Regions from separate parts of the Sporosarcina sp. G11-34 genome, predicted to be linked through region 3. Evidence: a T-box and tRNA genes for the amino acid it is inferred to sense, from the RefSeq annotation. Region 3 holds a T-box; the other regions hold tRNA genes.
The links. The T-box of region 3 lies ahead of KSU66_RS07970 (valine--tRNA ligase). A T-box ahead of a tRNA ligase gene usually reads a tRNA of that ligase, here a tRNA-Val.
Positions count from the first base shown of each region.

Region 1: it has a tRNA-Val gene. The T-box ahead of KSU66_RS07970 (valine--tRNA ligase) is inferred to sense a tRNA for this amino acid. The anticodon was not compared.
Region 2: it has a tRNA-Val gene. The T-box ahead of KSU66_RS07970 (valine--tRNA ligase) is inferred to sense a tRNA for this amino acid. The anticodon was not compared.

Region 1 covers NZ_JAHNZW010000006.1:234,490-236,761, forward strand. Annotated here, with positions in the region: gene KSU66_RS10720 (Gfo/Idh/MocA family protein) at 1-798, opposite strand, end outside; gene KSU66_RS10725 (hypothetical protein) at 943-1,086, shown strand; tRNA gene KSU66_RS10730 (tRNA-Val) at 1,309-1,381, shown strand; gene KSU66_RS10735 (FAD-dependent monooxygenase) at 2,013-2,272, shown strand, end outside.
Region 2 covers NZ_JAHNZW010000001.1:358,767-361,038, reverse strand. Annotated here, with positions in the region: gene KSU66_RS01675 (hypothetical protein) at 491-841, shown strand; tRNA gene KSU66_RS01670 (tRNA-Val) at 1,095-1,167, opposite strand; gene KSU66_RS01665 (DNA-3-methyladenine glycosylase family protein) at 1,296-2,150, shown strand; gene KSU66_RS01660 (hypothetical protein) at 2,200-2,272, opposite strand, start outside.
Region 3 covers NZ_JAHNZW010000004.1:341,830-344,101, forward strand. Annotated here, with positions in the region: gene KSU66_RS07970 (valine--tRNA ligase) at 1-979, opposite strand, end outside; T-box leader at 1,067-1,308, opposite strand; gene KSU66_RS07980 (hypothetical protein) at 1,535-2,146, opposite strand; gene hemL (glutamate-1-semialdehyde 2,1-aminomutase) at 2,254-2,272, opposite strand, start outside.

The DNA.
Region 1 (2,272 bases), on a different contig from region 3:
AGGACTGTCTTTTTGGGCTATGCTAAGTTCCGACCAATTGCGCAGTTTTAAAACGCCTCCAGTTCCATATACTGTGTATGAGAGCTCTTCTTTTTGTCCAATGCCCGTGAGCCCATTTAATAATACTGGAATCTGTTTTTCTGTCTTCCCAATTGCAAGGACACCTGTTTCAGCAAGTAACTCATTTTTAGGATAGACGGTTTCATGGTCCGTAATTGAAATTTCACCGAACATTCTGTACATAAGTTGAAAATAATGCGGGAACACCTCCCGTGTAAAGCCGCCTTGCTCACGTGACCCAATCCAAGGGTTTTGTTGCCATAGACGTGGCCAGTGTGGAAAGTATGTACACAGTTCGATACGGACAACGTCGCCAATAACACCTTCTTCCACAAGATGCATCATATGTCTAACAGACGGCTTGTACATTAAAGGAAAATGCATTGCTGTATGAACATCGCTCTCTACAGCTGCTTTCGCCATAACTTCACCATCAAGCGCATCATGTGCAAGCGGTTTCTCACAAAGTACATTTAATCCCGCCGCGATTGCCTTTTCGCTAAGTACCGCATGGGAAACTGGCGGTGTGCCAATATACACCCAGTCCGGCTTCAATGATAATATTTCTTCATAAGAGGATGCCGCAATTAGCCCATATGTATTCGCCATTTCGGAAAGTCGCGTTTTGTTTTCATCGAATAATGCAATAATCGTTGCAGACTCATTGCTTACTAATTGGTTAATAATTCTTTCGCCAACAATTCCTGTCCCTACAATTGCAAATGTAACTTTTTCCATGTAGATCGCCCCTTTTGATAGACTTCTAACTGCTTAAGACATGGATATATGAAGCTTAGTTCTTCCATTCTTTTCACGTTTGTATTATATCACTTTAAGGGTACACAAAGTTCTAACAATATAGATAATCGAGGAGGAAATGCAATGACAACAACTGAAACTTGGTGGGAAACTATTTTCGAAGGCAATCTTGCCCTAGGTATTAATAGAGAACGCTTCGCTGAACTGGAAGAAGAGAATTTCCTCTATTTCACAAGGGACGAAATTGAAGATGAACAGCTCCACTAGTGTAAACTAATAAAAAACGGCTATTCCAATAAATTGAGTGGGATAGCTGTTTTTGATATTGCGATATATGTTTAAATAAAGAATCCTATTAAATTCACCGCGGGCCTGTTTATTTTTGTTCAATTGACTACCAAAAAAGAGTTTGTCGAAAAGGGTTGACTTCTTTTTCAGGCTTGCTATAATAGAACTTGTGCAGTAAACAGATGCACTTCCAAAAATAACGGTTCCGTAGCTCAGCTGGGAGAGCGCCACCTCGACAAGGTGGAAGTCGTAGGTTCGAGCCCTATCGGGACCATTGGGTGCCAAACCCTTAGGAAGACCGTCGGAACGCGGTCTTCTCCAAAACACCATCTCTTCGGAGGTGGTGTTTTTTTATTTTTAACTATGATATCCACCGAACTTAAATGAGCATAGTTTGTAGTAAAATGAAAAGTGACCACTACTTGAAGTAATGGTCACTTTTTTATAAACGCAACTGCAAATATTATTTTATTCGCTACGTTTCAATTCATTTACCAACAGAAGTTATTTCGTCTGCGGTTACACCTATTGCATCGACATCTGGATTCATCTCTGCGATTACGATTACAAAAGTCTCTATTATCACGGTTCGATCGTACTTCCCGACATTCGCAAATCAACTCTACTTGACGTCTCCGTCGTTCATCTTCAAAACACATATATTTTCCCCCCTTCACCACTTTTAAGTCGGCCGGACTTCTTCTTATTATATGGACGGGTTCACAAAGTGATTGGACGAACTATCCCCAGGGCGCAAGTATATATAAGCCGAACTAAAGAATCCTTCTCTCTCCCCCTCGGCGCTAGGGGATTATGTAGAAATCATAAGTTCAACATATATAATGCTACAATAATCACAACATGAAAAATAAAGGGTGTGTCAGGGATGAAAATAGCGATTATTGGTGGTGGAATCCCTCCAGTCTGGAACGGTTACGTATAACAAAAAATGCATCGATATACAAGAAAAAGAAACCTATATAACTGCATATTTTGAAGATGAAAAGCAAGTAACAGCTGATTTATTAATCGCGGCTGATGGCATCCATTCACCGATCAGAAAAAAATTAGTCCCCGATTCCGCGCCAAGATATGCGGGCTATACTTGTTGGAGAGGGATTACAGAAAATAGGAACCGTGTTCACGCGCATACATCAAGCGAGAT
Region 2 (2,272 bases), on a different contig from region 3:
TGTTTTAAGTGCAATATGAAGACTGGCTGTACAGGGAGAAAGCTACACTAGAACGATGTGAACCCCTAGCTAGAAGAAAGTTTATTAAAACAGTCAGAGAAGTGGAACGTCACTGACGAGATATTCGTTTTAATCGTCAGCAAGTAAAAGAACATTTTTAAAGCAGCATAGCAGTACGGTAAAGTAGTATTTGAAAAACAAAAATTTTCCGTGTGCAGCCTCCATAACTATTTGGAGGAAGAAAAAAGTATGGTCCGTTATGGATCATACTTTTTTCGTTTTCAATAATAAAACAAGAACCTGAAAACTAGCAAGTTTGATTTTGAAGATAATTTTTTGCCTAATTAGATAGATTAAGTAAATACACAATTCAATATTCACATCGGAAAAGGGCTCGAAAATCGATTTTCTGCATTTTATATATTCGCTTAAACGTAGTAGAGTTAGCTTATGGATAATGTATTAATAAAGAAAAATGGGGGAGATAAAGATGAAAGAAGATTTCAATGTAATCATATCAGATTGCCTTTTGGAAAATATGCAGATATATACGGGAATAAAAAACGAGAATATGGAGGATTTGGGATTTTTAATTCTTACTAGAAATATGGACCCTGTTGTGGATTTTGCGGAGCCATTCATTATTAAGATTTATTTGTTAGAACAAATTGGTTCGGAATTTCATGTTGAAGGGGAGATTAAAACTTTTGAATTTAAAATTTTTGAATCTGCGATGATCTTATTGGAAAGTCTGCCGACAATGAGTGCTCTGGAACTACTCCTGTTAATAAAGGAACTCGAAGAAGATACTCCTGTGGAAAAAAATGTGGTATACCAATAAAAAACTAAGCGTATTCATAAATCGATTGGGTAAATACTTCACGATAACTGAAGGTCGTTTCGAAAAACAACAATTAGTTCAACTAAATTATCACTTGGATTAATTGAAATCGATAACCCTTTAATAACTTTATTTAAATAAGGTGTTGGGTGGGACGATTAATAAATAAACAACAAAAAACACCACCTCCGAAGAGGTGGTGTTTTTACAAGAAAACCGTGTTCCTACAGCGTTCTTGAGGGTCTAAACCCTATGGTCTCGGAGGGGCTCGAACCCCCGACTTCTACCTTGTCGAGGTAGCGCTCTCCCAGCTGAGCTACGAAACCGACATTAAAATGTTTATGTCCTGCTTACTGGACAAACTCTATTATAGCAAACCCACTCAGTAAGTCAACCCTTTTCCGTAATAACTTTATTAGTAGTATAATAACGGCACAAATAGTAAACAGAAAAGGTGAAAGTAATAGAAACTAAAATAATACTTCCATTTAAATATGACTTTGATCGTGCTCTTGAGCGACTTTCTGGTGATCCTTTGAATTCAGTCGATGTCTTGAATCGTTCTATACGTATTCCTATGGAAGAGGGGAATATTGTAAAACTACTGGCAACGGGTACGAATGAGCTTCCTTCATTTATCTTAGACGGGGCACTGGACGAAATGCAAATCGAGAAAGTAAAAACAAACTTCCACTTCAATCAATCTCTCGAAGGAATCAGTTCGCACTTTATGGAAACAGACTTGGCCCCGATATTTAAAGAACATGAAGGTACACCGCTTGTCCGAAGTTTCTCGCTTTATGGAACATTAATAAGAAGTATTATTCACCAACAGCTGAATATGTCGTTTGCGAATACATTGTCGATGCGTTTTGTTGAAACTTTTGGAACCGAAACGGATGGTGTATGGCGATATCCGTCGCCTGAAATAACTGCGGAACTGGACGTTGCTACGTTGCGTGAGATGCAGTTCAGCGCGCGTAAAGCAGAGTATATGATTGGGGTGTCACAAGCGATAGCAAGTGGTGCGCTAGATTTAAATAAGTTCAAGTATCTAGGAGACGATGAAGTAACAGCAGAGTTAACATCGTATCGTGGGATTGGTCCATGGACTGCCCAAGGATTCCTTATGTCTGGCCTAGGACGGCCAAATCTTTTTCCACTTGCGGATATTGGCTTGCAAAATGCACTGAAAACTTTATGGGAAATGGATCAGAAACCGTCAAAAGAAGAAATTGCGGCTCACTTTCCAGATTGGACACCGTATCTGAGCTATGCGGCACTTTATCTTTGGAGAAGTATAGAATAAGAGAACAGCCTGGCCCTACTTGCAATAGGTACAGGCTGGATTGTTAACGTTACGAATACAGTTTATCTTCTTCAATTTCTTCCCCTTCAAAATAGAGGAAATTCTCATTTTCTAGTTCAGCA
Region 3 (2,272 bases):
CAATTTCCCTACGGCAATCAAAACGGTCCATACCGTCATACTTGCCCGCAAGCTTATTCATAGTACCGTCTTCATTCATAACAAGAACACGTTTAAGGTTATGACGGTTCCCAATTTCAAAGTCATTTGGATCATGTGCTGGAGTAATTTTCACTGCTCCGCTCCCAAATTCCATGTCGACATAATCGTCCGCGATAATTGGAATTTCACGTCCGATAATCGGAAGTTTTACGGTCTTCCCAATAAGGTGTTTGTAGCGTTCATCCTTAGGATGTACAGCCACCGCTGTATCACCAAGCATTGTTTCAGGACGTGTTGTCGCAATTTCAATGCTTCCTGTACCGTCAGTAAGTGGGTATCGCATATGATAGAATGCACCTTGCACATCTTTATGGATAACTTCGATATCGGATAGAGCCGTCTTCGTTGCCGGGTCCCAGTTAATGATGTATTCACCACGGTAAATAAGATCCTTATTATAAAGGGTAACGAATACTTCTTGAACCGCTTTTGAAAGACCTTTATCAAGCGTAAATCGCTCACGTGTATAATCAAGGCCCAGGCCAAGTTTCGCCCACTGTTCACGTATATGCGATGCGTATTCTTCTTTCCAATTCCACGTCTCTTCAATGAATTTCTCACGACCGAGATCGTATCTAGATTTCCCTTCAGAACGGAGTTTCGCCTCTACACGAGCTTGTGTTGCAATGCCTGCATGATCCATTCCCGGAAGCCATAATGCATCATAGCCTTGCATTCGTTTCATACGTACTAAAATATCTTGAAGTGTAGTATCCCAAGCGTGGCCAAGGTGAAGCTTTCCGGTTACGTTTGGTGGTGGAATAACGATTGTATAAGGTTCTTTATCACTTTCTGGTTGCGCTTCAAAGTACTTCCCTTTTAACCACCAGTCATAGCGGCCTTCTTCAACTGTCTTTGGATCGTATTTAGTTGGCATTGACAAGTTTTCATTTGACATATAAATTCCTCCTTAGTTTTGGATGCTTAGAAAAACGTAGGGCTAGCGCCCAAAGTCTGGACACAAAAAAACTCCATTCGTCTTAAACTAAAGGACGAAGGAGTTGTTCGCGGTACCACCTTTATTCGTGCACAAAAACATGCACCTCAACGTAAATAACGGCTTCTAACCGGTTTCCACTACTGATGCTATCCAAAGTCCGGATAAACGTCTTGTTCATGGAAACTGCTCATGGGTGACATTCAGTAACTTGTTTACAGGGCCTTTCACCTTTGGCACCTTCTCTAAAGAAAACAAAAATCACGTACTATCCCATTCATCGCATCTATATGCAGTTGATTTTAGTATAGCGGAACTGCGATATGCTCGTCAAGTAACTAACGAAAGGATTGTGTTATGAGAAAAGGATATAACCCTTACCTGCTACCTCCATGGCTTCGAAAAACAAGATTTTGCTGCAAAGGCTTTATTATTCCCATTACTATTTTTCAACTGTTGCGGTTACTCATCTTACCGACTGCTGGTGATTTTCTACTTTTTTGCTTATTAGCCGGTTTAGCCTTCGCGCTCTACAAAAACATCATTTGAACGGAATGTCGTCGCAGAAAAACCATCACCTAATTCAAAAATAAATGACAGTACTTCGTCCTCATCACTAAAAGTAGAATTATTTAGAATCGCCGTTGCTTCCTCTACTGCAACGGCTTTTGCAACAACTTCTTTTTCTTTTTGTTCACTTTTCAGTTCAACTACCGGCTCCTCTAACACGACGGCTTTTTTGTAACTACATTCTACGTCCCAAACAACTCCACACACGCCTTGCCCGTCCACCTCAAACGATGAACTTACAACAGCTACGTTAAGTGGATTGCCTGCTTCTGCCGGTAAATCTACATTTAGAGGAACAGCGTATTCGAAATAACCCGTTTGCCCGTCAAGTTCAACATCTTCGATTAGAATGGCTTCTTCAGTCATCTCCGACTTATTTCCCTCTTCACTAAAAGATACATTCGCGGCGATATGATAAATTCCAGTTAGCCGGACTGCATCATCATCTCTTTCTTCCGTGAACCTTGGAGTAACACTAACCGTTTCAGCACCTATAGGTAATCCTGCAAATGCCGGAAAAATAAAACGTTCTTTCATTTCCCATTTCACTTTTTTCATTTTAGTCCTCCTCCATATTCCTTTACATACAATTGTATGTCTAAAATCATGTGAATAGAAGAAGGTCCAAAAAAACGTTCCACGAATAAATTCGTGGAACGTTTTACTTATTTTGCGAGTTTTTCG